One region of the Aromatoleum bremense genome, then DNA from elsewhere that is predicted to be linked to it. Evidence: predicted binding sites of a transcription regulator. Region 1 holds the regulator's gene; the other holds the start of a gene.
What was found. Region 1 encodes FNR, which switches genes on or off when oxygen is low (the NO sensors DNR and NnrR bind a similar motif). Its sites were predicted from a motif close to TTGANCTAGNTCAA; they were not measured.

Region 1 (15,925 bases):
GCTCATCGTCGATCGCGCGCGCGAATACATGAGCGCCCACATCGACGAGCCGATCACGGTCGCGGACCTGTGCACCGAACTCGAGGTATCGCGGCGCACGCTGCAATACAGCTTCCAGGACATTCTCAACCTCAACCCGGTCAGCTTCCTGCGCGCCCTGCGTTTGAACGGCGTGCGCCGTGCGCTGAAAGGTGCGGAGCACGGCCATGCTGCGGTCGCCGATATTGCCGCGCAGTGGGGTTTCTGGCACCTGTCGCACTTCGCGGCGGACTATCGCACGATGTTCGGCGAACTTCCGTCGGAGACGCTGCGCAGCACCGGTTCCAGCGCAAACCGGGCGGCCTGCGCGCCGGGCGGCACCGCTTCAGGTTCCGGCGATCATCCGCTCCACGCCTGCGCCAATCGCCAGTGACGCGGCCAGCGATCACGTCATGACACCCTGAAGCGTCTCACATCCTGCAGCAGGCTTTCGGCGAGGCTTTCGAGCCGGTCCGCGGTGTGATGGCTTTCTGCTGCGGTGGCCGAGTTCTCGTCGGCCATCCGGGCGATGGTCTCGACATTCTTCGCAATCTCCGTCGACGCGGCGCTCTGCTCGCGCAGCGCATCCGAAATCTCGCCCACGGTGTCGACGACGCGGCGCGCCGCATCGCGCAGATGCGCCATTGCCTCGCCAGCCCGCTGCGCGCGCTCGACGCCGGCATTCACCTGGCTCACGCCCTGGTGCATGCGCTGCACCGACTCGCGCGCACCGGTCTGGATCGACTGGACCATGCCGGCGATTTCCTGCGTCGACTGTGTCGTGCGCTCCGCAAGCTTGCGCACCTCGTCGGCAACGACCGCGAAGCCGCGCCCCTGCTCGCCCGCTCGGGCGGCCTCGATCGCGGCGTTCAGCGCCAGCAGGTTCGTCTGGTCGGCAATCTCCTTGATGACATCGACGATTGCCGAAATCCGCTCGGAGCTGCGGCCGAGATTCTCGATCGTGCGCGCCGAAGACCCGACCGTCTCGGCGATATCGCCGATCTCGCGGACCACCTCCGCGACGATCTCGCCGCTTTCGCGCGACAGCTTGCCGGACTCCTGCGCGAGCTCGTTGGCGGCGCCGGCGTTGGTCGAGATGTGCTCGATGCCGACAGTCATCTGCTCGACCGCCGCAGCCATGCTCGACGCCGCTTCGCTCTGGCTCGCCGATGCCCGGTCGATCTGCTGCGACGACTCGACCATCCCCCTCGCGGTATCCGCAACGTGCCCGGAATTGCCCTGGATGTTCGAGATCAGCTTGCGCATCTCGACCGCCATATCGTTGAAACTGCTGGCGACCAGACACAACTCGTCGCGGGCCTTGAGCTCGATCCGGGTCGTCAGGTCGCCCGCGGCGAAGTGGCGGCTGCCCTCGGCGAGGCGACGCACACTGCCCATGACCGACAGGTACGCGCCGACCGAGAAATAGGCGACGAGGGCAAGCCCCGCCAGCAGAACCGCGAGGTTGAAGTAAAGCATGCGCTGCGCTTCGGCGATCCGCTGGCGCAGCAGCTCGTCGAGCGTCGGCAGGAGGATCTCGTGCATCTGCGCATAGCCGACGCCGATCGTTTCCGTCGCCATCTCGTAAAACCGCTCCGCGGGCATGCTCCGGGCATTGCCGCCGACGATGTCCGCCACGACGGCCTGGGTGCGGTCGAGCTTCTCTTTCAGTGCATCCCGTGTCGCATCGAGCTTCGGCTTGAGGTCCGGGCGACTCACCGTGATCTTGCCGATGTTCGATTCGAGATCGCGCATCGCGACGCTCACGTCGCCGGAGATCACGCCGATGTCGACGCGCGCCGCGTCGTCGGCGTCGCCCCGCGCGAGCATCCCTGCTCCCTTGGCGCGCAGCTGGCCCGTACGCTCGAGCAGATAAGGCATCCGGACGACCGCAGTGGACATCAGGTAGAAACTCTCCTGCTCCGGGTCGAACGTCAGTCCGTATTCGTCGGCGAGCGAGACCTGGAACGCCAGCAGGCGGCCGATCATCGCAGTATGCGCGGCCACGCTCTGGGGCTGGGTCCAGCTCAGGCCCTCGCTCGTGATCAGCTTCCACTGGCTCTGGACGGATTTCCATTCTCCGGATTCGCGGCCGCCCTTCGGCAGCGCTTCCTCGAGCGCCGCCATCGCCCGATTCACCTCGTCCTCTTTCGCCGTCCGCCGGGCGCCCATCGTCGAAACGCCCCCGAGCAGTGAAGAAGACAGGCCGCGATGTTGCTGCATCAACTCGACGGCTTTCGACAAGTGCCGCGACAGGCTCGATGCGACGAGCTCACGACGGGTGCGTTCGGCTGTCTCGTTGAGCTCGTTCGCGAGCGTCAGCATCAGGCTCGCGAAGGCAACGAAGATGATGACTCCGAGCAAGCCGAATTTAAACGGATAGCTCAGGCGATTCATCATCGCTTCAGCGGGCGCAAATAATGTCTTCACGATTTCGTTCCTGGATGTTCGCCCCGCCTCACGGCACGTAGGCAGACGGCAGAGTATAGGAGGCCCCTGCGCCTGCATGTGATCTGAATCACGCAGCACCGCACGAAGGACATCCGAACGAGGTCCGCCCGCCGCCGGCGCAAGCGCGCGGAGGGAAAACAGCCGGCGGAGGCGATATAATCGAACCGCTCGAAGGTGCCGCGACGATCGATGTCGCGGAGAATCGGGAAGCAGGTGAAATTCCTGCGCTGCCCCCGCAACGGTAGATGCGCGCCTTGCGCAAAGCCCGGAGACCGGCCTTCCTGATGGTGACTGCGTTGCGGGCCGGCCGCGCAGCACGTGCCTTGTGCCCGTGCCAGCCCCGCATTCGACAAGCTTTGCGCGGGATTCAATGGGCTCACCAGGTTCTCAATTCCCCCGGTTCGGCGGCAATACCGTCCGGAAGCGGTTCTCGTCGGTCCACTGGGGACCGCTGGCTGTCGTCGCCGGCGCCCATGCGGCCGGACTGCTCGCGCTGTCGGGTCTCGGCGGCCCCGCGCCGGCCCAGGTCCCACCCTCTGCGCCGGCGACCCTCAACGTGCGCCTGATCGCCCCACCGGCGCCGGTGATGCCCACAGCAGTGATGCCCCCGTCCGTGATGCCTGCCCCCGTCGCTGCGCCGCCTGCGAAGGTCACGCCGCGCAGCCCAATCGCAAAATCGGCCATACGATCCACGCCCGGCACACCGTCACCCAAGGCGACGCCGCCCCGCCCGACCACGGAAATCGTCCCGCCCGCTGAGGCATCACCGCGTCACGACGACGTCCCCCCCGACAACCCGCCACAGCCTGTTGCCGACGCCGCGCCATCCTTGTCACCTTCCGGAAGTGCAGCGGCTCCCGCCCCGCCCTCTTCGGCAACCACGCCACCGGCTCCGCAAGCGACGGCCGTTGCCTTGATTCCGGCGAGCTTCGACGCCGCCTATCTGCATAACCCCGCGCCCATCTACCCGCGCTCGTCACGGCGACGCGGCGACGAAGGAAAAGTCGTGCTCAGGGTGCATGTACTCGGGGACGGCAGCGCGGACGCGGTGGAAGTGGCGGAAAGCAGCGGTCATTCGCGCCTGGACGACGCGGCGCGCGAGGCCGTGCGCAACTGGCGTTTCACGCCCGCGCACCGGGGGGAGGTGCGGGTCGACAGCTGGCTGCGGGTTCCGATCGTGTTCCGTCTCGACGATTGAGCGCGCCAGCAGCGCCGCGCCAGCAGTCCCATTACGCCGGCGCGTCGAAACCGGCATCCTCGACCGCCTCGCGCAACTGCTGCTCGGAAACCGTCGCCGGGTCGTACTGGACGCGCGCCTGCGCGGACTCCAGCGAGACGTCGGCGTCCGTGACGCCGGGAAGCGACTTCAGTGCCGCCGTGACGCTGCGCACGCACCCGCCGCAGCTCATTCCTTCGACCCTGATTACCGTTTCAGCCATCACGAATTCTCCTCTGCACAGAAAGTTACCGACCCGGCCGCCACCGCTTGAGCAACAATGAATTGGTGACGACCGACACCGAGCTCATCGCCATCGCCGCACCCGCGATCACCGGATTGAGCAATCCGAACGCAGCGAGCGGGATGCCGAGTATGTTGTAGATGAACGCGAAAAAGAGGTTCTGCCGGATCTTCGACAACGTCGTGCGCGACAGGTCGATCGCGTCGGCGACACCGTGCAGGCTGTTCCTCACCAGCGTGATGTCGGCCGCTTCGACCGCCACGTCCGCCCCGACCCCGATCGCGAACGACACATCGGCGGCAGCGAGCGCCGGCGCATCGTTGATGCCGTCGCCGGCCATCCCGACCCGTTCGCCGCCTTGCGCGAAAGCCTTCACCACGGCCGCCTTGTCTGCCGGCATCACGCCTGCCTGCCAGTCGTCAATGCCGGTTTCGCGAGCGATCGCCGCCGCCGTCGCGGCGTGATCGCCGGTAAGCATCACGACCCGCAGCCCGCGCGCCTTCAATCGCGCCACGGCGCTCGCCGAATCCTGCCGCACGCGATCGGCAACCCCGATCACGCCGGCGTAACGACCGGCGACGGCGACCGCGACCATCGTCTTGCCAGCCGCCGCGAGGGTTTCCCAGGGGGCGCCCGACATATCGATGCCGCGCTCGGCGAGGAAAGCGGGGGTGCCGAGCACGACGTCCCGTCCATCGACCCGGCCCGACAGTCCCTTGCCCGGCTCGGCGACGCTGTCCCGTGCCGACGCAATCGTGGCTCCCGTCGCCCGCGCCTCGGCGACGATCGCCGCGGCGATCGGGTGCGCGCTGGTCTGCTCCAGCGCCGCCGCGATCCCGAGCAGGCCGGCCCGGTCCCATCCCTCGGCCGGCACGGCATCGCTGACCGCCGGCGTGCCCTCGGTCAGCGTACCCGTCTTGTCGACCACCAGCACGCGGATTTTCTCGGCCAGTTCGAGCGCTTCGGCATTCTTTACCAGCATGCCCGCGCGCGCGCCCTGCCCGGTCCCGACCATGATCGCGGTCGGCGTCGCGAGACCCAGCGCGCACGGGCATGCGATCACGAGCACGGCGACCGCGCTGATCAGCGCCTGCGCAAAGTCCCCGCCGAGCCACCACCACGAGACGAACGTGACGGCGGCGATGCCGACCACCACCGGCACGAACACCGCCGCGATGCGGTCCGCGAGGCGCTGCACCGGCGCTTTCGAGCCCTGAGCCTGCTCGACCATGCGGATAATGCCGGCGAGCAGCGTGTGGGCGCCGACGCCGGTCGCCCGGCAGCGCAACACGCCTTCCCCGTTGAGGGTCGCGGCGAACACCTTGTCACCGGGCCGTTTGTCGATCGGCATGCTCTCGCCGGTCAGCATCGCCTCGTTGAGCGCCGACGCTCCGGACACGACCTCACCATCGACCGGCACGGCATCCCCCGGCCGCACCACGAACAGATCCGCTGGCTTCAGGCTGTCGACCGGGACCGCGACCAGGTCGCCGTCGCGTTCGACATGCGCGACCCTGGGCTGCAGGCGCAGCAGCGCATCGAGCGCAGCGGTGGTGCGGGCCTTCGCGCGCGCCTCCAGCAGCTTGCCGAGCAGAATCAGCGTGATGATCATCGCGGATGCTTCGTAATACACGTGCAGGTCATGGCGTCCGAACAGCGTGACGATTGCGCTGTAGCTCCAGGCCATGCTCGTGCCGAGCACGACCAGCACGTCCATGTTCGCGCCGCCTCCTCGCACCGAGGACCATGCGCCGCGGTAAAAGCGCGCCCCGATCCAGAACTGCACCGGCGTCGCGAGCATCAGTTGCAGCCAGCGCGGCAGGAACTCGTGGTGCGCCTCGGCCGCCCAGCCGCCGCCGAACATCGCCGGCATCTGGGCGGCGAGTGGCAGCGTCAGCAGCGCAGCGATCCAGAATCGGCGCAGCTCGGCTTTCCACGCCGCAGCCTGCCGCAAACGCACCTGCTCCCGGCCCGCAAGCCCGGTTTCCGCCGCAACAAAACCGGCACGCTGCACGGCATCCTTCAGCGTCTCGGTCGTTACCAGGCCGGGCTGGTAACGCACGGTCGCGCGTTCGGTCGCGAAATTGACCGCCGCCTCGACGCCCGGCAGCCGATTGAGGACCTTTTCCAGCCGCGAGGCGCACGCGGCACAGGTCATGCCCGAAATCGCCAGTTCGAGCGCCGCCGCCGGAACATCGAAACCCGCCTTGCGGATCGCCGCGACGACATCGGCCGGCCCTGCCTCGGCGCCGGAGAAGTTAACGCGCGCTTTTTCGGCCGCGAGATTCACGTTCGCACTAACGCCCGGCATGCGGTTCAGCACTTTCTCGATCCGTGCCGCGCAGGCGGCGCAGGTCATGCCCGACACCGGCAGTTCGATTGCAGCGTGGCGCGGATCCATCACGGGATTGTTCATTGGTCGACTCCACATGTCGAAGATCAGCGGCCCCATGGATGTCTAGCGGCCCACGAACCTATCGCACGCATCCCGGGCAGCAACTCCGATCGACGAACCGGTATCGCAATAAAGAAACAGCCCGCCCGACGGGCTGCATTCAGACTTCGCAGACCACGCCGCTCCATAGCTTGCCCCCGAGCGTCGGCGCGTTGAACAGCCCGAATACTCCGAACCCGAGCACCAGCAGACCGGCGGCGAAGCGAACCTTGCCGTTGCGCGTGACATCCCTGAACCGCTTGAAGAGCATTCCCGCCAGCATCAGGTTCGGCAGCGTCCCGAGCCCGAAGGCCAGCATCAGCCCGGCGCCGCGCCCCGCCGAGCCGGTGACGAGCGCAGTGGTCAGCACGCTATATACGAGACCGCACGGCAGGAACCCCCACAACAGGCCAAGCGGCAGGGCCTGAGCCGCCGAACGTGCCGGCAGGAAGCGCCGCGTCAGGGGCTGGACCCGCCGCCACAGCCGCAGTCCCACCCGCTCCACCGGGGTCAATAGACGCGTGAACCCGGTCAGGTACAAGCCGAGCGCGATGAGCATCAGGTTCGCCAGCACGTAGAGGCCGAGCTGGACCGGCAGCACGTCGTTGAACAGCAGGCCGACCGTGCCGAGCGCGCCGAGCACGGCGCCCAGCAAGGTATAGGTGGCGACGCGCCCGAGATTGTAGGCGAGATGGATCGGCCATTGCCGACGCGTGTCGCCGGGCATCCGCACCGAGGTCATCGCGCCGACGATCCCCCCGCACATGCTGACGCAATGGGTTCCGCCAAGCAGGCCGATCAGGAAAACTGCGATATAACCGGTTTCAGGCATCAGGTAGCGCCGAATACAAGCGAAAGTGCCGCGGTACCCGCGGCACAGAAAACGCTTCTATTCTAACACTCCCCCGCCAGCCTCCGGCCGTGGTGTGGTCAGATCACCTTGGAATAGCGGGCGCGTTCCCGGTCGGCCCGCAGATACCGATCGAATACCATCGCGATGCCGCGTACCAGCAGACGGCCGGCAGGCATGACGTTGATCCACTTGTCGGTAACCTCGACAAGCCCGGCCTCTTCCATCGCGCGAAGGTCCTGCAATTCATCGGCGAAATATTCGTTGAACTGGATCAGGTGCGCGATTTCGATCGAATCGATCGAAAGTTCGAAATGACACATCAGGGCCTGGATGATCGAACGGCGCAGCAGGTCGTCGGCGGTCAGCTCGATGCCGCGCAGCACCGGCAGTTCGTCGCGATCGAGCGCGTCGTAATATTCATCGAGCGATTTGAAGTTCTGCGAATATACCGGTCCGATCTTGCCGATCGCGGACACCCCGAACGCGAGCAGGTCGCATTCGGCCTGCGTCGAATAGCCCTGGAAGTTCCGGTGCAGCCGGCCCTGGCGCTGTGCAACGGTCAATTCGTCGTCCGGCTTCGCGAAGTGATCCATGCCGATATACACGTAGCCCGCTTCGGTCAGCCGGCGGATCGCAAGTTGCAGGATCTGCAGCTTCGCGTCCGAAGTGGGCATATCGACGACGGTAATGCGCCGTTGCGGCTTGAACAGACCCGGCAGATGCGCATAGCTGTAAAGCGAAATGCGGTCCGGGGACAGCGCAAGGACCTGTTCGAGGGTGCGATTGAAGCTGATGATGTTCTGCTTCGGCAGCCCGTAGATCAGATCCAGGCTGATCGACTTGAAGCCGGTCGCCCGGGCCGAGTCGATGACCAGCTTGGTTTCGTCGAAGCTCTGCACGCGGTTGACTGCGACCTGGACATCCTCGTTGAAGTCCTGGACGCCGACGCTCATGCGGTTGAAACCCAGGTCCGCAAGCAGCTTGACGGTTTCGAAGTCGACCTTGCGCGGGTCCACTTCGATCGAATATTCGCCGTTCGGTACCAGAGTAAAGCGCGAACGGACCGAATCCATCAGCTGGCGCAACTCGTCGTGGGAAAGGAAAGTCGGCGTCCCTCCTCCCAGGTGCAACTGGGTGACCTGATGGCTGCCGCCCAGCGCATCGGCCTGCATCCCGATTTCTTTATCCAGATATTTCAGGTACTTGGCGGAACGAGCATGATCCTTCGTGATGATCTTGTTACACGCGCAGTAGTAGCAAATCGTGTTACAAAATGGGATGTGGAAGTATAATGAAAGAGGTTTGCTCACCCCGCCCACCGCACGCTGGGCAAGCCAGTCCCGGAGGGCGCGGTCATCGAAGGCTTCGACGAAGCGATCGGCGGTCGGATACGACGTATAGCGCGGCCCGTTGATATCGAAGCGGCGGATCAGCTGCGGGTCGAATACAAGATCGTTCTGGCTGGTCATGGTTGTATCGCTCGGGTGCGTTTCGTACGATCGCAAAAAGCAGCGCCGTGGGGGTTGACGTGGATCAACGGACTTCCTTGGCAATCGTAAGTCGGACTTGAACAGAGGGCATTATTATCGTGCAAATGAAGGCCACGGTGCCAATTACGGTAGCCAGTCTGAAAGTCGCGTGTTCCCAGTGCAACCTGGTCGAGCTGTGTCTGCCTTTCGGCATGTCGGAAAACGAGATCGACCGCCTCGACGAACTCGTCGGAGCGCGTCGCAAGATCAAGCGCCAGCATCACCTGTATCGTGCGGGCGACGCTTTCGAGGCGATCTACGCGATCCGGGCGGGTTCGTTCAAGACGGACGTGCTGCTTGAAGACGGACGCGAGCAGGTCACCGGTTTCCAGATGACCGGCGAGATGCTCGGGCTCGACGGCATCAGCACGGAATTGCATTCGTGCAACGCGATCGCGCTCGAGGACAGCGAAGTGTGCGTGATCGCTTACGGCAAGCTCGAAGAGCTGTCGCGCGTCGTCGAAGGTCTGCAGCATCAGTTCCACAAGGTGATGAGCCGCGAGATCGTACGTGACCACGGCGTCATGACGCTGCTCGGTTCGATGCGCGCGGAAGAACGTCTGGCGGCGTTCCTGCTGAACATGTCGCAGCGATTCACTGCGCGCGGCTTCTCTGCGGCGGAATTCCACCTGCGGATGACGCGCGAGGAAATCGGCTCGTACCTGGGACTGAAGCTGGAGACCGTGTCGCGGGCGTTCTCGAAGTTCCAGGAAGAGGGACTGATCGCTGTCCAGCAGAAGCACATCCGCATTCTCAATATCGGCGGCCTGAAAAAGCTGATCCAGCACCCGTCGCCGCGGGCCTGACCGGCATCAGGAACCGCGCGACGGCACGTCCTGCCGCCGTCGCGCGGTCATTGTCGCTGTCAGGGTGGCAATGTCCTGCTCCGTCAACAACTCGCGCGCATAGGGCAGCAGTTCGCCCTCTTCGCGCTCCATGTGGCGCCGGTAACGAGCGGTGAATTGCTCGACCTCTGCGGCCGACAGTTCCGCCGGCTCGCCGCGGGAGATCGGATCGAGCTTTGCCCGGATTGCCGCCCACGCAGCGAACATTTCCTGGTGGTCCGCCAGGATCCAGTCGATCAGCTCGTACAGCGCTTCCCGGCGCCCGCCATCGACTCGCGCGCGCAGGACAGGGAACAGGTCGTCTTCCTCGTCGAGATGGTGATTGACGGCAGCCAGGTCGAAGTAACGCATCACGTTGACCGCCGCCTGTTGTGCCTGCCGGTCGGCGCCATGCTCAGGCAGCCACGCCGCGAGGCGCGACAGCGTCGCGAGCTGCGCCTGCAGACGTCCGTGGCAAGCTTCGAGCATTTCGAGCGGCGTCTCCAGGCCGGGAGCAACGGGTATCAGGGAATCAGCCATCAGAAAGCTCCGGTAAGAACAAGAAAGCCAGCCGCATTCTTCGTCAACGCGACCGACACGATCCATGAAAAGACGAGCAATGCGCAGGCCAGCGCGAAGACGCGTATGCGCATTGTCGGGCCGCCCCGCAGCGCGATGTAACCGAGCACCACGTAGACGACCAGCCCGATCACCTTCGCCGTGACCCACGGAGCAACGAACGGATACTGCGCGCTCAGCATCGCGAGCGTGATCGCGCTGGTGAAAAATAAGGTATCGATCACGTGCGGCAGAACGCGGGTGACGCGATGATCGAGCAGCGGGCTGCGCCGCGTCATCCAGATCCCCTGCAGGAGAAATCCCGACCCGCTCAACACGGCACACAGGACGTGGAGGTGTTTGATCGCCGCGTACACCGCATTTCACCCCGGCCGGCCGTCACTGCGCGGACGCAGATAAACGGGCAGATATCGAGCCCCCCACAGGCCGAACACGGCAACCCAGCCCAGCGCCGCCGCGAGCATCACGCCGCTCGACCACGAGGGCGGCACCAGTTCGCCGGCCACGCGCAACACCACGACAAATTCAAGCCCGAGGAACAGCGACCACGTCAGCTTGTCCGCCACGAGCTTGCCGCCCGAATGTCCCAAGGTCACTCTCGACACCATGCCCAGCAGCACCGAGCCGAAGAATCCGACGCCCAGCGCGTGCAGCGGCGCGAGGCCGAGCCACGCCTGGCCAAACAGCGCAGCGACGCCCTGCAGCGTCGAGAGCAGGAAAGCGATCCCGAGCCACGCGAAACCGATGTGCAGCATCCCCAACAGCGGCACGCACAACGCCGGGACCAGGCGCCATTGCACCGACAGCCAGAGGGCAGTCGCCGCCGCCGGCGCATCGACGATCCAGGTCATCGCGCCGAATCCCGCCATCGCCAGCGCCCCGTGGATGACGCTCGCCCCCAGCACGATGCCGAGCGCCCAGCGCGGGCGGACAACCACGTAATCCTTGACGATGTTGCTGGAAAAAAATGGAATCATGCGGTGACAGACCGTAAAGAACACCGGCAGCAGGCACCACCACACTCCGAGGCCGATGGCCACACGCCCCCAGACGCCGTCACCGGTGATCGCGAAAACGAACCAGGCGAGCACTCCGAAGGCACCTGCCGCGAGCGCCGTGGTCACCAGTCGGGCGTGCAGCGAATCGGGATTGTCGTTGAATGCCACACCCCACAGCACCCGCAGAACGCCGCCCCACCCGGCCAGCACCAGCAGCAGGCCGACCGCGAGCAGGCCGGGAATCCACAATCCGATGATTGCGACCGCCCACCCGGCGACGAGCAGACGCCACGGTGGCAGCCAGACTGTCACGGGCACGTCCTGCGCGCCCTGCCAGCGGGGCATCGCGGTGAGGAGAAAACCGAACATGAACAACGGGAACACACCGGCGAGGACCAGTAACGCGTGCATCCAGCCCGGCGGAAGCGTCCACGCCAGCGGCGCCACCGCACCAACGCGGCTCACGAGCTCGAATGCCCACAACACGAAGGCCACGAGCAACATCACACCACCGGAAAAGAACATCGCCCGGTGCGGCGCTGCGAAAAGAATCGGCGGCGCGGACGCGGCCTTGGTTTGAGTCTGCATGGTGCTGCGTTCCTTCAGTGAATTCCTATCCGGGCCGTTACTGCCGGGAATTCCGGGGCCAAGGGTCCGACACGGTAGAATGCCCAGTTGTTTCCGCTGGAGGCCAAGATGCCCAACCCCACTGCCGACATCCCCACCCTGCTGCGTCAGATTTCGTTCTTCAGCGAACTTTCCGCCGACGGCATCGACCGGGTTGCCCGCTACACCCGGGAACGCACGCTGGAAAAAGGTGAAGTCCTGTTCCAGCGCGGCGACCCGGTCCATGGTTTCTTTTTCGTCGTTTCCGGGCAGGTGAAACTCGCGGTTTCGTCGGCCCAGGGCAACGAGAAGGTGGTCGAGATCCTCAGCCCGATGCACAGCTTCGGTGAAGCGGTGATGTTCCTGAACCGCCCATATCCCGTTTTTGCCGAAGGACTCGTGGCCACCCGCCTCCTGCACATCGGGCAAGCCGTCGTCTCGGATCTGATCGACCAGGACTCCAGTTTTGCACGCAAATTGCTGGCGGGCATGGCCATCCGGTTGCACAGCATGATCCAGGACGTCGAAATCTATTCGTTACGCTCGAGCACCCAGCGGGTGATCGGTTATCTGCTGCAGCAGGTCGAGCAGGACGGCGCCACCGGCGCTCGCGACATCCAGCTGCCGACCAGCAAGCAGGTCATTGCCTCGCGTCTGAACCTGACCCCCGAAACGCTTTCGCGAATTTTCCACGACCTCGTGAATGCAGGACTGATCACCGTCCACGGCAAACACATCGCACTGCACGATCCGGTCGGCCTCGCCCAATACCAAGGCTGATCGCAAGAGCTGGTGGGCTGGCAGGCCCGAAGCATTCTCCCCAGCGCCCGGAGTGCTCACCTTGACTCGGGTCAATTGCATAAAGAAGCCGGCGAAGAGGTCGTGGCAACCGAAAAACCGCGGGACGAATCCTGCTCAACGCTCCAGGACATAGATTCCGGGCGCGTCCGCGAGCCGGGGATATGCATCCGATGCGGCCGCCCGCGCATCGACCAGCTCTCCGCACCGCGGCGTGAGCCAGTTCATCCAGTCGGTCCACCAGCTACCGGCCTCTTCCGCGGCTTTCGCGTACCACGCTTCCGCGGCGTCGGACCGGTGCGCATCGGCGACACGGTACTTGCGCTTCGGCGGAGTCACGGGGGGATTGACGATGCCGAGGATGTGCCCCGAACTCGACAACACATAGCGCTTCGGTCCGGTGACGAAGTTGTTCACGCGATAGGCCTCGTGCCACGGCGCGATGTGGTCGTCCTCGGCGGCGACGGCGTACAGCGGCTGCGTGATGCGGGCGAGATCGATGGGCTCGCCCGCAATGGCCAGCGCATCCGGCTCGATCAGCCGGTTGTGCAGGTAGAGTTCGCGCAAATACCAGGAGTGCATCGCGCACGGCATCCGCGTCGTATCCATGTTCCAGTACAGCACGTCGAACGGCGGCGGCGCCTCGCCATACAGCCAGCCGTGGACAGCGTAGTGCCAGATGAGACTGTTGGAACGCAGCAGGCGAAAAGCGGAAGCCATCTCCTTGCCGTCCAGAAACCCCTTGCGCTCCATGCTGGCGGTCAGGTAGCGAATGCTTCCCTCATCGATGAAAACTTCGATGTCGCCGGGTTTGCGAAAATCCACGAGCGTCGTCAGCAACGTCCAGTCCGCCACCGGGACGTCTTCCGGCTGGAAACGCCGATTGGCCCACGCCATGTACATCGACAGCGCTGTCCCGCCGATGCAGTAGCCCACGGCATGCACCCGCGCGGCGCCGGTAAAGCGCCGGGCCGTCTCGACAATCGCGTGCACGCCGTCCTGCAGATAACGGTCGAACCCCACGTCGCGCATCCCCGCGTCCGGGTTCTTCCAGCTCGTGATGAACACATCCAGCCCCTGGTCCAGGAGGAAGCGGACCATGCTTTTCCTCGGCACCAGATCGAGGATGTAGAACTTGTTGATCCAGGGGGTGACGATCACCACCGGCTCGGCATGCACTTTGGCCCGGGTCGGCGCGTAATGAATGATTTCCAGCAGATCGTTGCGGAAGATGACCGCGCCGGGCGTCGCTGCGAGGTTCCTGCCGACCTCGAAATCGTGCGGGTCGGTCATGCGCACGTCCCCCGCCTGCAGATCGCCGAGAAAAATGCCGTGTCCGCGCAAGAGGCTCGCGCCGCGGGTCTGCATGGCCTTGCGCATCGCGACGGGGTTCGTCCAATAGAAGTTCGTCGGCGCAACCGCATTGATCCACTGGCGCCACCAGAATGCAGCCCTGCGACTTTCCTTGCCGGACATTCCGGGAGTGTTGTACAGCATGTCCTGCATGTGGTGGGTAACTGCCAAATACCACTCCTTGACCAGATCCCAGGACGCCACGTCCGTCCATACCGGGTCGGCAAAGCGTTCGTCGTCGGCATTCGGGCTGATCGGATCAGGATTCGCCAGCCCCACGGCGCGGCGCCACGAGTGCTCCTGCAGACGCCAAAGATCGGAGGACAGGCTGGCGATCCTTTCCGCAAGTTCCTGCGGATGCGCAAACCAGGCGAGTTGCGCATGCACGATCGGCGCCGCCATGCCGAGGGGATCGACGGTCCCTTCTACGTGTTCATGGATCTCGCGCAGCGTCCGCCGCACTGCCTGCGGCGGCGTGAGCGGACTGGAGGGCTTTCCGTTTCTCGCTGTATTCACGATCATCATCCCGTCGTCTTGTGGAGAGCGAATCGCCGGATACTGCAATCCCCCGGCCGAAAGGGTCCTGCTCAATCGAGCGGGTAGACCTGCCCCGCTGCAGGAATCGTAATCCCGGGCCAGTGCAGCCGCGAGGCGAGCGCACCGGCAAACGCCGACGCGGCTTCCTGCTCGCCGTGAACAACGAACGTCCGGCGCGGCGCCTCTTCGATGTGCTCGAGCCACTCGAGCAGCCCCGGCTGGTCTGCATGGGCCGAGAGTCCTCCGATGGTATGAACCTGCGCACGCACTGCAATGCGTTCGCCGAACAGCGTGATCGTGCGTGCCCCGTCGACCAGTCGGCGACCCAGCGTCCCTGCCGCCTGAAAGCCGCAGATCACGATACTGCACTCGCTGCGGCCGACGTTGTACTTGAGGTGATGACGAATACGTCCGGCTTCGCACATGCCGCTTGCCGAGATGATGACCAGCCCCGAGGGCTGCGCATTCAACGCGATCGAGTCCTCGACGTGCTGCACGAAGCGCACGCTGATCCTGTGCGGATGGGCACGAATCCAGGCGAGCAGGGAGCGGGTTTCCTCATCCCACAGCTCATCGTACTGCAGGGTCAACTGCGTCACGGCCGATGCCATCGGCGAATCGACGACGACCTCGAGGCGCGGAATCTTCCCCGCCCTGACAAGATCGGCAAGAACAAAGATCACCTCCTGAGTCCGCCCTACGGCAAAGGCGGGAATGATCACGTTGCCCCGTCTTTGCTCCAGGGTGTCGCGCAGGACATGGACGAGTTCCGCCTCGGTAGCCTCGATCGGCCGATGGGCACGATTACCATACGTCGACTCGATGCACAGATAATCCGCTCTCGAGATCTTCACCGGATCCCGCAGCACCGGTCGCATCGGTCGCCCCAGGTCGCCGCTGAAAACCAGCCTGCGCGACGTCCCGCCCGTTTCGATATCGATTTCGATGATCGCCGAACCCAGGATGTGGCCTGCCTCGCGGAACCGGCAGCGCACGGCGGAGTGCGGAACGATCTCTTCGTCGTAGGCAACCTTGTGCAGGCTCGCGAGGCTCTCGAGCGCCTGGTTGACGGTATATAGCGGCGCGGCCGACCAGCCGTGCCGCACGTTCTTTCGGCGGTTGTTGCGGACCGCCCACTCCGCCTCCTTCTCCTGTATGTGCGCCGAATCGAGAAGCATCACGCCGAGAAGGTCGACAGTGGCGGCAGTGGCATAGATTTTTCCCCGGTAACCGAGCGAAACCAGCCGCGGCACAAGCCCCGAATGATCGAGGTGAGCGTGGGTCAAGATAACGAAATCGACTTCGCGGAGGTCGAAGTCGAGCGCCTGCAGGTTCTTTCGCGTCGCATCGCGGCCGCCCTGGAACATGCCGCAATCCACGAGGAACATGCCACCCTCGTGGCGCACCCTCGCGCACGATCCGGTAACCTCGCCGGCGGCGCCGAAAAATGTCAGGTCCATAACACCTCCCGCAATGCGGATAGCT
Region 2 (15,925 bases), 1.8 Mb from region 1:
TGTCGACCGAGCGGGCCTCGAGGCCGATGCGGATCTCGGCGACGTTGTCCGGCTTCTCCATCCACAGGTCGATCATGTTGATCTTCGCATCCCGCCCGATCACGAACAGGTAACGGCCGGATGCCGAGATGCGGGAGATGTGCACCGCGTAGCCGGTCTTGACGATATTGATGATCTTCTTCGTGTCGCCGTCGATCAGCGCGATCTCGCCGGTGTCGCGCAGCGTCGTCGAGAAGATGTTCGAGATGTTGTAGTCGTTCATCTTCTTCTTCGGCCGCTGCTCGGGCGGGACGATGACTTTCCAAGTCTCCTTCATTTGCGCCATGCCGAACTCGGGCGGTTGCGGAGGCGACTGCTGGATGTAGCGCGCCATCAGGTCGACTTCGTCGTCGGTGAGTTCGCCCGACGTGCCCCAGTTCGGCATGCCGGCGGGCGAGCCGTACTTGATGAAGACCTTGAGGTATTCGCTGCCCGCCGCGAGCGTCTTGTCGGGCGTCAGCGGCTTGCCGGTCGCGCCCTTGCGCAGCACGCCGTGGCAGCCGGCGCAGCGCTGGAAGTAGATATTCTGGGCCTTCGCGAATTCGGCCTTGGTGATTTTCGGCGCGTCGGGATTGATGTCCTGGTACATCTCGACGTCGGCCAGCGGAGAACCGCCGGCCTGGTATTTTGCCTCCTCTTCGCCGACGTGCTCTTCGGTGTTCGCCTGGGCGAACACCTGTGACATCGCGAGTGGCAGGCTCGCAAGCAGGAACACGCCGCTGATCCGACTCCTCTTGATACCCATCGTCGATCTCCTTCAGGGAAGAACTCGTGGCGCAACGACTCCGCCGGGTACTGTTTGTCGAGGAACTCACCCCGTCAGCGCGAGTTCCTCGATTGTTGTTCCATTGCCAAGCAGGGCATGCAGCGACACGACCGACCCGATCATGATCAGCGCCGGAGACTTGAGCTGTGCCCGTTTCACGGTCGCCGAGAGCTGGTCGAGCCGGCCGGTCACGGTGATCTGCCTGTTCGTGGTGCCCGCATGGACAACCGCCGCCGGCGTGTCGCCCGGAAGGCCGTGGACCACCAGCTGGCGGCAAATGATGTCGAGCGCGCCAAGCCCCATGTAGATGACGACCGTCTGTTTCGGCCGGGCCAGCGCCGGCCAGTCGAGATTGACCGTGCCGTCCTTGAGATGCCCGGTCGTGAAGATCACCGAGCGGGCGTGGTCGCGATGCGTCAGGGGTATGCCCGTACAGGCGGATACCCCGCATGCCGCGGTGATCCCGGGTACGACTTCGCACTCGATCCCGGATTCGAGCAGCTCTTCCATCTCTTCGCCGCCGCGGCCGAACATGAATGGATCGCCCCCTTTCAACCGCACGACCTCGAGCCCGCTGCGGGCGAGATCGACCAGGAGACCGTTGATTCGGTCCTGCGGCAATGAATGGTATCCCGCCTCTTTGCCTGCATAGATCATCCTTGCCGCCGGATTGGCCAAGTTGAGGATTCCCTCGCCGACAAGGTGATCATAGACGACCGCCTGCGCCTTCGACAGCAGGCGTGCCGCTTTTAGCGTGAGAAGCTCCGGATCGCCGGGGCCCGCCCCGACCAGGTACACCTTGCCGGGCCGTCTGCCTGCTGCCGGGTCATCGGGACTGTCTCCCGAAGGATCGAAGCCGCCGATATGCTTGCTCATGAGTGGCTCTCCGCGTGTGCCGCGAATCTGTGCTCCGCGGCGGTTCGAATGGCGCGAACAGGAGGTTCGGGCGCCGCCACTTTATCCCTACTTGCCGTCCGGGAAATTAACCGATATCAAGGAGGTCCGGGCTATGTCGGTACGATACTCGGGCCGTAGCTGAGCGGATCCAGGTCGGCGTCCCGTCTCCCGTCCGGCATGGCTAATCTTTCCAGTGCGGACTGACGAGGACCCGAGCGTGTTCTGTCGAAGCATCCTGATCGCGGCTTTCCTTCCGGCGCTGGTTTTCCCGGTTCACGCCCAGAACACTGCTCCCGACAACAAGCGGCAGCGCGAGCTGGTGCATATGGTTCGCCAAGACTGTGGATCGTGCCACGGGCTGACTTTGCAGGGCGGCCTCGGCCCGGCCCTCACCCCGGCGGCGCTACGCGGCAAGCCTTCGGAGGGGCTGGTGGCGACGATTGTCCATGGTCGGCCCGGCACGCCGATGCCGCCGTTTCGCGGCCTCCTCGATGAATCGGAGGCCGCATGGGTCGTAGAACGGCTCGTCGAAGGCTTCCCCGCGGATGGCGGTCCGGCGCCGACCCAACAGACCGTGGGCGCGCGGTGATGGCACCTTGGCCGGCCTGCGCATCGGCACCCGATGAAGAGAGACGGATGATGCTCGGAAGCATAATGAAGCGTGCAGCATGGACAGTCTCAATGCTCCTGCTGTCGGCGTGCGCGTCCCAACAGCCTGTCGTCTTGCGCGGCACCGGCGATCTCGGCGTCGTCGTCGAGCGCGCGACCGGACAGTTGCAGGTCATCGAGACGACGCATCGTCGGGCGCTCGCGCAGGTTTCCGGCCTCGGCGATCTGTCCCACGCGTCGGTCGTGTTTTCACGTGACAGTCGTTACGCCTACGTTTTCGGTCGCGACGGTGGCCTGACCAAAGTGGATCTCCTCACCGCGACGATCGCGAACCGCGTGGTACAGGCGGGCAACGCAATCGGCGGCGCGATTTCCCAGGACGGACGCATCCTCGTCGCGCAGAACTACGAACCGGGCGGAATCAAGGCCTTCGACGCCGGCACGCTGGAGCTGCTCGCCGATGTACCGGCCACCTACGGCCCCGACGGCAAGCGCTCGAAAGTCGTCGGGCTGGCCGATCTGCCGGGCAACCGCTTCGTCTATTCGCTGTTCGACGCCAACGAAATCCGCGTCACCGACCTGTCCGATCCGGGGCATCCGAAGACCGAGCGTTACCCGTCAGGCAAGCAGCCGTACGATGCGCTGGTGACGCCCGACGGGCGCTACTACATCGCCGGGCTGTTCGGCGAGGACGGTCTGTCGATGCTCGACCTGTGGCATCCCGAACTGGGCGTACGCACGATCCTGCCCGGCTACGGCCGGGGCGAGCAGGCGTTGCCGGTGTACAAGATGCCGCACCTGCGCGGCTGGGCCGTTGCCGCGGGACGGGCGTATCTGCCGGCCATCGGCCGCCACGAAGTCCTGGTCGTCGAGCTCGGCAGCTGGAAGGAGGTCGCGCGGATTCCGGTCAAGAGCCAGCCGGTGTTCGTGATGGCGAGGCCCGACGGCCGCGAAGTGTGGGTGAATTTCGCCTTCCCCGACAACGGCTGGGTCCAGGTGATCGATACGATCCAGAACAGCATCGTCGACACGCTGCAGCCCGGCCGGGCGATTCTCCATATGGAGTTCGCGCCGAAAGGCGAGGAGGTCTGGGTGTCTGCGCGCGACGACAACAAGGTCGTGATCTACGGCACCGCGAAGCGCGACAAGCGCGCCGAGCTTCCCGCCGCCAGCCCGAGCGGCATTTTCTTCACCAGCCGCGCATTCCGGACGGGTTTCTAGGACATGGCCTGCACGAGCGCCACGCAGATGTGCACCACGACGATGGCCGGGCGCGGGGTGGTTCAACCCGAAGCGGCCACGTTTCGCCTGCTGAACGACTACCAGCGCGGGTTTCCACTTGTTTCCGAACCGTTTGCCGCGATCGGGGCGGAATGCGGATTGAGCGAGCCGGCTGTTCTCGCCGCGCTGCAGGACTGGCTGCGCTCGGGCGTCGTCAGCCGGGTGGGCGCGGTATTCGCGCCGCGGCGCGTCGGCGCCAGCGCGTTGGCGGCGCTTGCAGCGCCCGCATCCCGGCTCGAGTCGATCGCTGCCCGCGTCAGCGCGGTTCCGGAAGTGAATCACAACTACCAGCGCGAACACTCGCTCAACCTGTGGTTCGTGATCACGGCTGCGTCGGGGCAGAGATTGCGGCAGATCGTCACGGAAATCGAGCGGGACACCCGCTGTAGGGTCGTCGTGCTGCCCCTCGAAGAGGAATTCCACATCGATCTCGGCTTCGATCTCGGCGGTGCCGGGCGCGGCGCTGCCAGCGTTGCGACGGGCGATTTGCCGGCCCTCGGCGAGACGGCCTGTGCGCTGCCCGGCATCGAGCGCCGGTTGATGGTCGCCTTGCAGTCCGGACTGCCGTTGCTGCCGCGGCCATTCGACGCGCTCGGGCGCAGCGTCGGGCTCAGCGAAGCGATGGTCATCGAGCTGATCGCTTCGTGGCTCGAAAACGGCCTGATCAAGCGTTTCGGGATCGTCGTGCGCCACCATGAGCTCGGCTTTTGCGCGAACGCGATGTGCGTGTGGGATATCCCGGACGACCAGGTGAGCGAACTGGGCCGCAGTCTCGCAGCCGAGCCTGCGGTGACGCTTTGCTACCGGCGCAGCCGCGTCCTGCCGGACTGGCCGTACAACCTGTTCTGCATGATCCATGGCAAATCGCGCGACGCGGTGCTCGAAGTGCGCGAAGCCATCGCCGCGCGCCACCACATGAATCGCTGGCCCGGCGCAGTGCTGTTCAGCACCCGGCGCTTCAAGCAGCAGGGCGCGCGTTATCTGGCGGACGGTGACGCATGAGCCGGGCGACAGCGAAGGGGCGGGCGCCGGTGCTCGACGAGACCGACCGGGCGCTGATCAACATGCTGCAAGGTGATTTTCCGCTGGTGCGCAACCCGTTTGCCGATGTCGCCGTCCGGCTCGGGATCGACCAGGAGGAGGTCATCGACCGGCTGCAGCGCCTGCTCGATCAGCGTGTATTGACCCGGTTCGGCCCGATGTTCCAGATCGAACGGATCGGCGGCGCGTTCTGCCTCGCGGCGATCGGTGTGCCGGAAGCCGATTTCGAGCGCGTCGCGGCCGAAGTGAATGCCTTTGCCGAAGTGGCGCACAACTACCGTCGCGACCACGCGCTCAACATGTGGTTCGTCCTGGCGACCGAAACCCCGCAGGGCATCGCCGCGACGGCAAGACGGATCGAAATCGCGACCGGGCTGCCGGTGTTCCTGTTTCCGAAGGAGCGGGAGTATTTCGTCGAAATGAAGCTGGAGGCGTGATGGCAGCGCACCGGGAAAATCCGGCCCCGCAGGACGCAAGCAACCCCGGTGCCGCGTCCGGCGTCGGCTGCGACGAGGCGATCGAGCGACGCATCATCGTCGCGACCCAGGGTGGGCTGCCGCTGGTCCCGCAGCCTTGGGACGAAGTGGCCCGGGAGGTCGGCCTCCCGGTCGATGAACTGCTTTGCCGCGTCCGCGCCATGCTCGAGCGCGGGGTCATCCGTCGCATCGGCGTGGTACCGAATCATTATGCGATCGGCTACACCGCGAATGGCATGAGCGTGTGGGATGTCGCGGACGAGTGTGTCGATGCTGTCGGCGAGTTCATCGGTGCACTCGATGCCGTCACCCACTGCTATCGACGTCCGCGCCGCCTGCCGGACTGGCCGTACAACCTGTTCGCAATGGTTCATGGGCGCAGCCATGACGAGGTGCGGCAGCAGATCAGCGACATCGCGGACCGTATCGCGGCACGCTTTCCTGGCGCCTGCCGCAGCCGCGAGGTGTTGTTCTCGTCGGCAATCCTGAAAAAAACGGGACTGCGGATCAGTAGCGCAGCAGGAAGTGTGCAGGAACGCGAGTGAGCTTTCCCCCTGCGGGCAGGAGCTTCCTGCGCGGGCCGGGAAAACCGTGATGTTTCGCCTCGGCGGGTGATTCCGGATATTGCAAATTGCTTATGCGTTTTACGTTTTGATACGAAGTTGTTATGTCAAGCAATTTTATCCACAGAAGAGATAGGGAAATTTAACGCATATCAAGGATCGCCCGCGGTTATCAGATCGATACTGGCTGCATTGTTGTTTCATATCCCGAGTCGCTTAAGGAGAAAGAAGTGCAAAACAAGAGTTGGATGGGCAAGGCTCTCGCGCTGGCGCTGCTACCGCTGGCGGTAAGCACGGTTTGGGCGCAATCTGCTCCCGAAATGACCCAGGAGGAAAAGGACAAGGCGAAGCAGATCTACTTCGAGCGCTGCGCCGGCTGTCACGGCGTGCTGCGCAAGGGTGCGACCGGCAAGAACCTCGAGCCGCACTGGACGAAGACCGCGGCCGACGGCACGAAGACTGAAGGCGGCACGCTCAAGCTCGGCACGGAGCGTCTGCAGAAGATCATCGCCTACGGCACCGAAGGCGGGATGGTGAACTACGACGACATCCTGACGAAGGACGAGATCAACCTGATGGCGCGCTACATCCAGAACACGCCGGATGTACCGCCCGAGTTCTCGCTTCAGGACATGAAGAACAGCTGGAAGCTGATCGTTCCGGTTGCCGAGCGTCCGAAGAAGCAGATGAACAACATCAATCTGAAGAACGTTTTCGCGGTTACGCTGCGCGACGCCGGCAAACTCGCCCTCATCGACGGCGATACGCACAAGATCTGGAAGGTGCTCGATACCGGCTACGCGGTGCATATCTCGAGGCTGTCGGCATCCGGGCGCTACGTCTACACGGTCGGTCGCGACGGCCTGACGACGATCATCGACATGTGGTACGAGGAGCCGAAGACGGTTGCCACGGTGCGCCTCGGCTCCGATGCGCGTTCGGTCGATACCTCGAAGTTCAAGGGCTATGAGGACAAGTACCTGATCGGCGGCACGTACTGGCCGCCCCAGTACTCGATCATGGACGGCGAGACGCTCGAGCCGATCAAGGTCGTCTCGACGCGTGGCCAGACGGTCGACGGCGAGTACCACCCGGAGCCGCGCGTCGCGTCGATCGTTGCCTCGCACATCAAGCCGGAGTGGGTGGTGAACGTGAAGGAAACGGGCCAGATCATGCTCGTCGACTACACCGACATCAAGAACCTGAAGACCACGACGATCGAGTCCGCGAAGTTCCTGCACGACGGGGGCTGGGATGCGTCCAAGCGCTACTTCATGGTCGCGGCGAACGCGTCGAACAAGGTCGCTGCGGTCGATACGAAGACCGGCAAGCTCGCAGCGCTCATCGACACGGCGAAGATTCCGCACCCGGGTCGTGGCGCGAACTTCGTGCATCCGCAGTTCGGTCCGGTGTGGACGACCGGCCACCTCGGGGCCGACGTGATTTCGGTGATTTCGACCGCATCCGACGAAGCCAAGTATGCCAAGCACAAGGGCCAGAACTGGAAGGTCGTGCAGGAACTGAAGATGCCGGGTGCAGGCAACCTGTTCGTCAAGACGCATCCGAAGTCGACGCACCTGTGGGCCGATGCGCCGATGAACCCGGAACGCGAGGTCGCCGAGTCGGTTTATGTCTTCGACATGGGCGATCTGTCGAAGACACCGACGCGTCTGGACGTCGCGAAGGATTCCGGCTTGCCCGAAAGCAAGGCGATTCGCCGCGCGACCCATCCGGAGTACAACGAAGCGGGCAACGAAGTGTGGATCTCGCTGTGGGGCGGCAAGGCGGATCAGTCGGCCATCGTCGTCTATGACGACAAGACGCTCAAGCTGAAGAAAGTCATCACCGATCCGTCGATCGTCACGCCGACCGGGAAGTTCAACGTCTTCAATACGATGCACGACGTTTATTGATCGCCTCGTCGATCGTGAGCTGACACCCCCGCGCCGCGGCGCGGGGGGAGACGAGGGTGATTTCCATGACAGATCGAGACAGCAACTCCAAACAAGATACTTCCAGCGGCTTCATGGCCCGTCTTCGCCGCCCGAGCGTGAAGTACTCGCTCGGCGGCCTGTTGGTCGTGGGTTTTTTCGTCGGCATATTCTTCTGGGGCGGTTTCAACACTGCGCTCGAAGCGACCAACACCGAAAAGTTCTGCATCTCGTGCCACGAGATGAATGACAACGTGTACGTGGAATACAAGGAAACGATCCACTACAAGAACCGTACGGGTGTGCGCGCGACGTGTCCGGATTGCCACGTGCCGAAGGACTGGACGCACAAGATGATCCGCAAGGTGCAGGCATCCAAGGAAGTGTGGGGCAAGCTCACGGGCAGCATCGATACGCGCGAGAAGTTCCAGGCGAAGCGTCTGGAACTGGCGAGAAACGAGTGGAAGAGGATGAAGGCGTCCGATTCTCGCGAATGCCGCAACTGCCACAGCCTCGACAGCATGAATACCGAGTTTCAGAAACAGCGTGCGCGCAAACAGCACGAGATGGCACGCGAAGACAGCATGACCTGCATCGACTGCCACAAGGGCATCGCGCATCACAAACCCGAAGGCATGACCGAGGAAGATGACCTGTGAGCGGCAGGCAGCCGCGAATTTCGAGCATCCACCGAGAGGAACCGAAAATGAGAAAGACGTTGATCGCGAGTGCGATGACCGCTCTCCTGACGCTGGGCACAGGCAGCGCACTTGCTGCGGCACCGGCGGACTGGAGCAAGATTCCCGCGAAGGACATCACACTGCTCTATCCTGGCGTGTCGCCGGTCGAATGGATCACGAAGGGAACCGAGCACGGCGGTGCGCGGGCGCTCAAGAAAGGCGAGCGCTGCGCCGACTGCCACGATGAAGAAGCCGGGGACATGGGTATGAAGATGGCGAGCGGGCAGAAGATCGAGCCCGCTCCGATCGCCGGAAAGGCTCCGTCCATCCCCGTCAAGGTGCAGGCGGCGCACGACGGCGAGAACCTTTACCTGCGTTTCACGTGGACGCAGCCGAAGGCGTCGGGCGCCCCGAAGCTGGACGACAAGAATCCGGTGAAGGTCGCCTTCATGCTTGAATCCGGGGGCAAGGTCGAACTCGCGGACCAGGCTGGCTGCTGGGCAACCTGTCACACGGATTCGCGCACGATGCCGGGCGCAGCCGATACCAAGACGAAGTATGTCAAGGGTGGCTCCCTGGCCGAAGGCAAGTTCTACGACCTGATCCAGTGGCGCAGTGGCGAGAAGAAGGGCTTCGACGGACACGTTGCCGACAAGCGCGTGATGGAAGGCGGCAAAGGGCTCGTGAAAGCCGATGGCAAGCTCGAGGGCAACAACTGGTCCGTCGTGTTTACGCGCAAGCTGTCAGGCGGGGGCGAGGGTGACGTAAGCCTCGAGTCCGGCAAGGTTTACAATTTCGGTTTCGCGATCCACGACGACAACGCGGTGGGTCGTTTCCACCACGTGTCGCTCGGCTACAAGCTCGGTATCGATGCGAAGGCCGACATCACCGCGGCCAAGCAGTAACTTCGCCTACCCCTCCATCTGCCGCAGGAGCGACAATCGTGCGTGCGATGTTTCAGGCCACCCTCGCGGGTGGCCTCTTTGTACTGGGTCTTTCCGCGCCCCTGCAGGCAGCCGACCTGATCGTCGAAATTTCGGACTACCGCTTCAAACCGGCCGAGGTGCGAATCAAGCCGGGCGACACAGTCACGTGGATGAACCGCGAGAGGCGGACCAGCCATTCGGTGCAGTTCGACGCGACGGGTGAAGAGTCCGAGCGGTTCTTCCCGGACGAGAAATGGTCGCGCGTCTTTCCGCAGGCCGGACGTTTCGAATATCGCTGCGGTCCCCATCCCGAAATGAAGGGCGTCGTCATCGTCGGGGATTGATCCTGGCACTCTGCTCTGCTCTGCTCTGCTCCGCTCCGTGATGATGTGTGGGGTGGCCATTGCGGCCAAAGCAGTTTTCGCCTATTGCTGTCCTTCTCGCCCGCGCGACCGCCTTCCGGCCCGCCATCCCCTTGACCGCCGTCATTTCCCGGCGGGTTGCAGTCCGGTGTAATTGCCGCACTCAGGAGAGCCCGTCATGTTTCGCATCTCGAACTTCATCCGCGAACTCGATCATCCCACGCCCGCCGGGCCGCACCGCAACGCACCCGGGCCAGTGGTGATCTGGAACCTGATCAGGCGCTGCAACCTCACCTGCAAGCATTGCTACTCGATCTCGGCTGACACCGATTTTCCCGGCGAGTTGTCGACTGAGGAAGTGTTCCGGGTGATGGACGACCTCAAGGCATTCCGCGTGCCGGTGCTGATCCTCTCGGGCGGCGAGCCGCTGCTGCGCCCGGACATCTTCGAGATCGGCCGCCACGCGAAAAAGATGGGCTTTTATGTCGGCCTGTCGAGCAACGGCACACTGATCGACGAATCCAATATCGACCGGATCGACGAGATCGGCTTCGATTACGTCGGCGTGAGCCTCGACGGCATCGGTGCCACGCACGACAGGTTCCGCCGTCTCGAGGGCGCCTTCGATGCATCGATGCGCGGCATCCGGCTGTGTGCGGCCCGCGGCATCAAGGTCGGAGTGCGCTACACGATGACCGAGGACAACGCCACCGACCTGCCCGCACTGCTGCGCCTCGTCGAGGACGAGGGCATCGACAAGTTCTACTTCTCGCACCTGAACTACGCCGGCCGCGGCAACAAGCACCGCGGCGACGATGCGCACCACCACACGACGCGCGAGGCGATGGACCTGCTGTTCGATACCTGCCTGGATCTGCATCGGCGTGGCATCGACAAGGAATTCGTTACCGGCAACAACGATGCCGACGGGGTTTACATGTATCACTGGGTCGCGCGCCGGTTTCCCGATCGCGCCGGGCACATCCGTGCAAAGTTGCTGCAGTGGGGCGGTAATGCGAGCGGCGTCAATGTCGCGAACATCGACAACCTTGGTGTCGTGCACCCCGACACGATGTGGTGGCATGTGCCTCTCGGCAATGTGCGCGAGCGGCCGTTCTCCGAGATCTGGAGCGACCTGTCGAATCCGCTGATGGCGGGCCTCAAGCGCCATCCCCGACTCCTCGGCGGGCGCTGCGGCAAATGCAAGTTCCTCGCGGTGTGCAACGGCAGCTCGCGCGTGCGCGCGCAGCAGATCACTGGCGACCCGTGGGTCGAGGACCCGGCCTGTTACCTCAGCGACGAGGAGATCGGCGTGACGGCGGCCGACTACGGCAGCGAGCGGGTCAAGACCACTCCTTTCGTGCCCCGCCGCCGTCCTGCCTGACCCCACCGAGACACGCAATGAACTTTCTTCGCCCCCGGGTGGCAGCGGTCCGACCATCAGCCCGTCTTTTCGCCGTTCTCCTGCTGCTTGCGGCGGCCTTCGCCGCTTTCAACCCGTCGGTGCGCGCTGCCGACAGCGACACGCCGAGCCGTCATTACCAGCAATACTGCGCCTCCTGTCATGGCGCCGACCGCCTCGGCGGTAGCGGGCCGGCGCTGTTGCCGGAGAATCTCGCGCGCCTGCGCAAGGAAGAGGCCCTGGCGGTCATCCGCGATGGCCGGGCCGCGACCCAGATGGCGGCGTTCGGCGCCACGCTGAAAGCGGACGAGATCGCGGCGCTCGGCGCGTTGATCTACACGCCGGTCGTCCCGGCGCCAAAATGGGGCGAAGCCGACATCCGCGCGTCGCGCATCCAGCACGTCGATCCGGCGACGCTAGCGGCAAAGCCGGTGTTCGATGCCGATCCGATGAACCTCTTCGTCGTCGTCGAAGGGGGCGACCACCACGTGTCGGTGCTCGACGGCGACAAGTTCGAGCCGATTCACCGTTTTGCATCGCGGCTTGCGCTGCATGGTGGCCCGAAGTTCACCAAGGACGGCCGTTTCGTGTTTTTCGGATCGCGCGACGGCTGGGTGACGAAGTACGACCTGTGGAACCTCAAGGTCGTCGCCGAAGTCCGCGCCGGCATCAATACCCGCAACGTCGCAGTATCGCCAGATGGCCGGCACGTTGCCGTCGCGAACTATCTGCCGCATACGCTGGTGCTGCTCGACGGTGACCTGAATCTGCTGAAATCGATCGACGTCACCGACCGCGAAGGCAAGCGCAGCTCGCGCGTCTCTGCGGTTTATGAAGCGACGCCACGCAATGCCTTCGTTGCCGCGCTGAAGGACGTGCCCGAGGTCTGGGAGATCAGCTACGACCCTGCGGCGGAGGAAATCCCGATCGGCTACGTCCACGACTACAAGCTGCGCGAGGGCGCGTTCGTTCGCGGCTACCTGAACCCGCGCCGCACCGAGCTCGCGCAGGTGCTCGACGACTTCTTCTTCACCCAGGACTACTCGACGGTGCTCGGCGCATCGCGCGAGGGCGTCGGCCAGGTCGTCAATCTCGACGTTCGCCGCAAGATCGCCGACCTGCCGCTCGACGGCATGCCCCATCTCGGTTCCGGTATCACTTGGGAGTGGCGGGGACGCCGGGTGATGGCGAGTACGAACCTCAAGGCGGCCGAAGTCACGGTGATCGATCTCGAGGACTGGAGCGTCGTCAAGCGCATCCCGACGCGCGGCCCGGGGTTCTTCCTGCGCAGCCACGAGAACAGCCGCTACGCTTTTGTCGATTCGATGATGAGCCGTGACGCGAAGAACATCCTCCAGGTCATCGACAAGCAGACGCTCGAGATCGTCAGGGAACTCAAAGCCACTCCCGGCCAGACGCTCGCGCACGTCGAGTTCACGCGCGACGGCCGTTACGCGCTCGCGAGTCTGTGGGAAATGGACGGGGCGCTGATCGTCTACGACGCGCAAACGCTCGAAGAGGTGAAGCGCATCCCGATGAAGAAGCCGGTCGGCAAATACAACGTCTGGAACAAGACCATGCGCGAGGAAGGCACGAGTCACTGAAGTGCACGCGGGGTTCCTGCGCGCTGCAGTCCCTAGCCGACCGCCGGCACGAATTTCAGCGCGACACCGTTGTTGCACCAGCGCTTGCCGGTCGGCTGCGGCCCGTCGTTGAACACATGGCCCTGGTGCCCTCCGCAGCGCGTGCAGTGATATTCGGTGCGCGGCAGGATCAGCTTGAAGTCCCGCTTGGTCTCGACATGGCCGGGAATCGTCGTGAAGAAACTAGGCCAGCCGGTGCCGCTGTCATATTTCATGTCCGACGTGAAGAGCGCGAGCTCGCAGCCGGCGCATACGTACTCGCCCGCGCGCTTCTCGTCGTTCAGCGGACTGCTGCCGGCGGGCTCGGTGCCTTCGCGACGCAACACCTCGAACTGCTCCGGTGTCAGCAGCTTGCGCCACTCGGCATCGGAACGTTCGATTCTGCCGATGCCCGCATTCCGCACAGGGCTCGCCGGTCCCGTGCCACGAACGAAGGGCGTGGCCGCCACGCCCAGCAGCCCGCCCAGAAATAGTCGCCGATTCATTCCTTCGTCTCCTCGTTGCTCGCGGCGCCCCACAGCGCTTCGAGGCGCCGGTCGCGCCCGCAGCCATGGCGGTAGAACTTGTAGCGCAGCGGATTTTTCAGGTAGTAGTCCTGGTGGTATTCCTCGGCTGGATAGAACTTCGTCGCCGGAACGATTTCAGTGACAACCCGCTGGGCGAACGGTTTGTTCGCAATGAGCGCTGCGCGCGAGCGCTCTGCGGCGGCTCGTTGCTCATCGCCCTGATAGAAAATCTGCGCCCGGTACTGGCTGCCCCGATCGCAGAACTGTCCGCCGGGATCGGTGGGGTCGATATTGCGCCAGAACACGTCAAGCAGCTGTTCATAGCTGACTTTCGCCGGGTCGTACTCGATCTGCACCGCCTCGGCATGCCCCGTGCGTCCCGACGAGACCGCCTCGTAGCCGGGATTCGGCACGTGTCCGCCCGTGTAGCCGGAGGTTGTCGACACGACGCCGTCGAGCCGGTCGAATGGCGGTTCCATGCACCAGAAGCAGCCACCAGCGAAGATCGCCGTGGCGGGCGATGACGCCGGAGCCGCATGTCCCGCGCCGGCCCCGGCCACCATCAGGGCAAGCCCTAGTAGGCACGCCAACCTGCCTGGCAGTCGTGAAACGAAACCACCGTCCTGAGTCGTCATCGAGGGACCTCCTGTTTCACCGCAATTGGACCGACAAGCGCGCGTTTCATTTCCACGTCGATGAGGTTTCTCGTTCCCGATCCGCTCCGTGCCGCACGAAACCGGGTACATCGGGCCGTGAGGGGTTGAACGAAATCCTTGCGAAAGAGCGCGTGTTGAAAAAAGTTTTGCAGGGACTATTGTGTTGCATAGCGGGCATACCTATAATGCGCAGCTCTTAGCAGGCGCGTAGCTCAGCTGGTTAGAGCACCACCTTGACATGGTGGGGGTCGTTGGTTCGAGTCCAATCGCGCCTACCAACATATGGAGTTGGGCGGTGATGTTCCGAACTACTACCGAAGCCGGAAATTGAAGATCGGGCTCCGCTGTAGTGCTCCAGGAAAAAAGTGCGGTTCGCCCGCACTTTTTTTTCGTCCACAATTCGCCGAAACATTTGTCCGAGGCCTCGAGATCATGCCGAATATCACGCTTCCCGACGGTTCAGTACGCAGCTTCGATCATCCCGTCACGGTATCCGAGGTCGCCTCATCGATCGGTGCAGGTCTGGCGAAAGCGGCGCTCGCCGGCAAAGTGGATGGACGGCTCGTCGACCTCTCGTATCGCATCGAGGCCGACACGCCGCTCGCGATCGTTACCGAAAAAGGCGACGAAGGCCTGGATGTGATCCGTCATTCGACCGCGCACCTGCTTGCGCATGCGGTCAAGGAACTATTTCCCGAAGCTCAGGTGACAATCGGTCCGGTGATCGAGAACGGCTTCTATTACGATTTCGCCTACAAGCGTCCGTTTACACCGGAGGATCTCGAGAAGATCGAAAAGCGCATGACCGAGCTTGTCCGGCGCGAGATTCCGGTCTCACGCGAGGTCTGGCCGCGCGACAAGGCAGTCGAGTTCTTCAAGGCCCAGGGCGAGCACTACAAAGCCGAAATCATCGCCTCGATCCCGCAGGCCGAGGACGTGTCGCTGTATCGCCAGGGGGATTTCATCGATCTGTGTCGTGGGCCGCACGTGCCATCGACCGGCAAGCTCAAGGTCTTCAAGCTGACGAAGGTCGCGGGCGCATATTGGCGCGGCGACTCGAAAAACGAAATGCTGCAGCGCATCTACGGTACTGCTTGGGCGAAGAAGGAAGACCTTGAAAGCTACCTCCACATGCTCGAGGAGGCCGAAAAGCGCGATCACCGCAAGCTCGGCCGCCTGCTCGACCTGTTCCATATCCAGGAAGAGGCGCCTGGCATGGTGTTCTGGCACGCGAAGGGCTGGACCCTGTGGCAGCAGGTCGAGCAGTACATGCGTCGCACGATTCTCGACAATGGTTATCAGGAAGTTAAAACGCCCCAGATTGTCGACCGTTCGCTGTGGGAAAAATCCGGTCACTGGGGCATGTATTCCGACCTGATGTTCACGACGCAGTCCGAGAAGCACGACTACGCAGTCAAGCCGATGAACTGTCCGTGCCACATCCAGATTTTCAACCAGGGGTTGAAGAGCTATCGCGACCTGCCGCTGCGCATGGCCGAATTCGGTTCGTGCCACCGCAACGAACCGTCGGGTTCGCTGCACGGCATCATGCGGGTGCGCAATTTCGTCCAGGATGACGCGCATATTTTCTGCGCCGACGAGCAAGTCCAGACGGAAGCTGCCGCCTTCATCGAACTGCTGCAGAAAGTCTATGCCGATTTCGGTTTCGAAGACATCCTGATCAAGCTGTCGACCCGGCCCGACAAGCGCGTCGGCACCGACGACCAATGGGACGCCGCCGAAGCTGCGCTCGCCGCCGCGCTCGATGCCCAGGGGCTGGCGTACGACCTGCAGCCGGGCGAGGGCGCCTTCTACGGGCCGAAGATCGAGTTCTCGCTGAAAGACTGTCTCAACCGTGTGTGGCAGTGCGGAACCCTGCAGCTTGACTTCAACCTTCCAGTGCGGCTGGGGGCCGAGTACGTCGCCGAGGACAACGCCAAGCACTATCCTGTAATGCTGCACCGCGCGATCCTCGGCTCGCTCGAGCGTTTCATCGGCATCCTGATCGAGCACTACGCCGGCGCCTTACCGTTATGGCTGGCCCCGGTCCACGCGGTCGTGCTGAACATTTCCGAAGGGCAGGCGGACTACGCAACTGAAGTCGCCAAGCGGCTGAAGCAGGCGGGTTTCCGGGTCGAGGCGGATTT

Region 2: a site for FNR is predicted at 1,788-1,801, ahead of cobA (uroporphyrinogen-III C-methyltransferase). Genes of this name have one in related genera too.

Annotation. Positions count from the first base shown of each region.
Region 1 covers NZ_CP059467.1:523,646-539,570, forward strand. The annotation lists gene pbN1_RS02360 (helix-turn-helix domain-containing protein) at 1-412, shown strand, start outside; gene pbN1_RS02365 (methyl-accepting chemotaxis protein) at 430-2,448, opposite strand; cobalamin riboswitch at 2,625-2,764, shown strand; gene pbN1_RS20700 (energy transducer TonB) at 3,383-3,667, shown strand; gene pbN1_RS02375 (heavy-metal-associated domain-containing protein) at 3,699-3,908, opposite strand; gene pbN1_RS02380 (heavy metal translocating P-type ATPase) at 3,934-6,345, opposite strand; gene pbN1_RS02385 (sulfite exporter TauE/SafE family protein) at 6,485-7,195, opposite strand; gene hemN (oxygen-independent coproporphyrinogen III oxidase) at 7,294-8,685, opposite strand; gene fnr (fumarate/nitrate reduction transcriptional regulator Fnr) at 8,811-9,551, shown strand; gene pbN1_RS02400 (hemerythrin domain-containing protein) at 9,558-10,109, opposite strand; gene pbN1_RS02405 (SirB2 family protein) at 10,109-10,504, opposite strand; gene pbN1_RS02410 (NnrS family protein) at 10,511-11,734, opposite strand; gene pbN1_RS02415 (Crp/Fnr family transcriptional regulator) at 11,843-12,532, shown strand; gene pbN1_RS02420 (PHA/PHB synthase family protein) at 12,668-14,305, opposite strand; gene pbN1_RS02425 (MBL fold metallo-hydrolase RNA specificity domain-containing protein) at 14,491-15,900, opposite strand.
Region 2 covers NZ_CP059467.1:3,109,602-3,125,526, forward strand. The annotation lists gene pbN1_RS14550 (nitrite reductase) at 1-784, opposite strand, end outside; gene cobA (uroporphyrinogen-III C-methyltransferase) at 851-1,681, opposite strand; gene pbN1_RS14560 (c-type cytochrome) at 1,920-2,291, shown strand; gene pbN1_RS14565 (cytochrome D1 domain-containing protein) at 2,384-3,532, shown strand; gene ahbB (siroheme decarboxylase subunit beta) at 3,560-4,594, shown strand; gene pbN1_RS14575 (Lrp/AsnC family transcriptional regulator) at 4,591-5,070, shown strand; gene ahbB (siroheme decarboxylase subunit beta) at 5,070-5,654, shown strand; gene pbN1_RS14585 (cytochrome D1 domain-containing protein) at 5,921-7,585, shown strand; gene pbN1_RS14590 (NapC/NirT family cytochrome c) at 7,699-8,262, shown strand; gene pbN1_RS14595 (ethylbenzene dehydrogenase-related protein) at 8,310-9,188, shown strand; gene pbN1_RS14600 (plastocyanin/azurin family copper-binding protein) at 9,236-9,553, shown strand; gene nirJ (heme d1 biosynthesis radical SAM protein NirJ) at 9,750-10,955, shown strand; gene pbN1_RS14610 (nitrite reductase) at 10,973-12,577, shown strand; gene msrB (peptide-methionine (R)-S-oxide reductase MsrB) at 12,610-13,101, opposite strand; gene msrA (peptide-methionine (S)-S-oxide reductase MsrA) at 13,098-13,757, opposite strand; tRNA gene pbN1_RS14625 (tRNA-Val) at 13,980-14,056, shown strand; gene thrS (threonine--tRNA ligase) at 14,211-15,925, shown strand, end outside.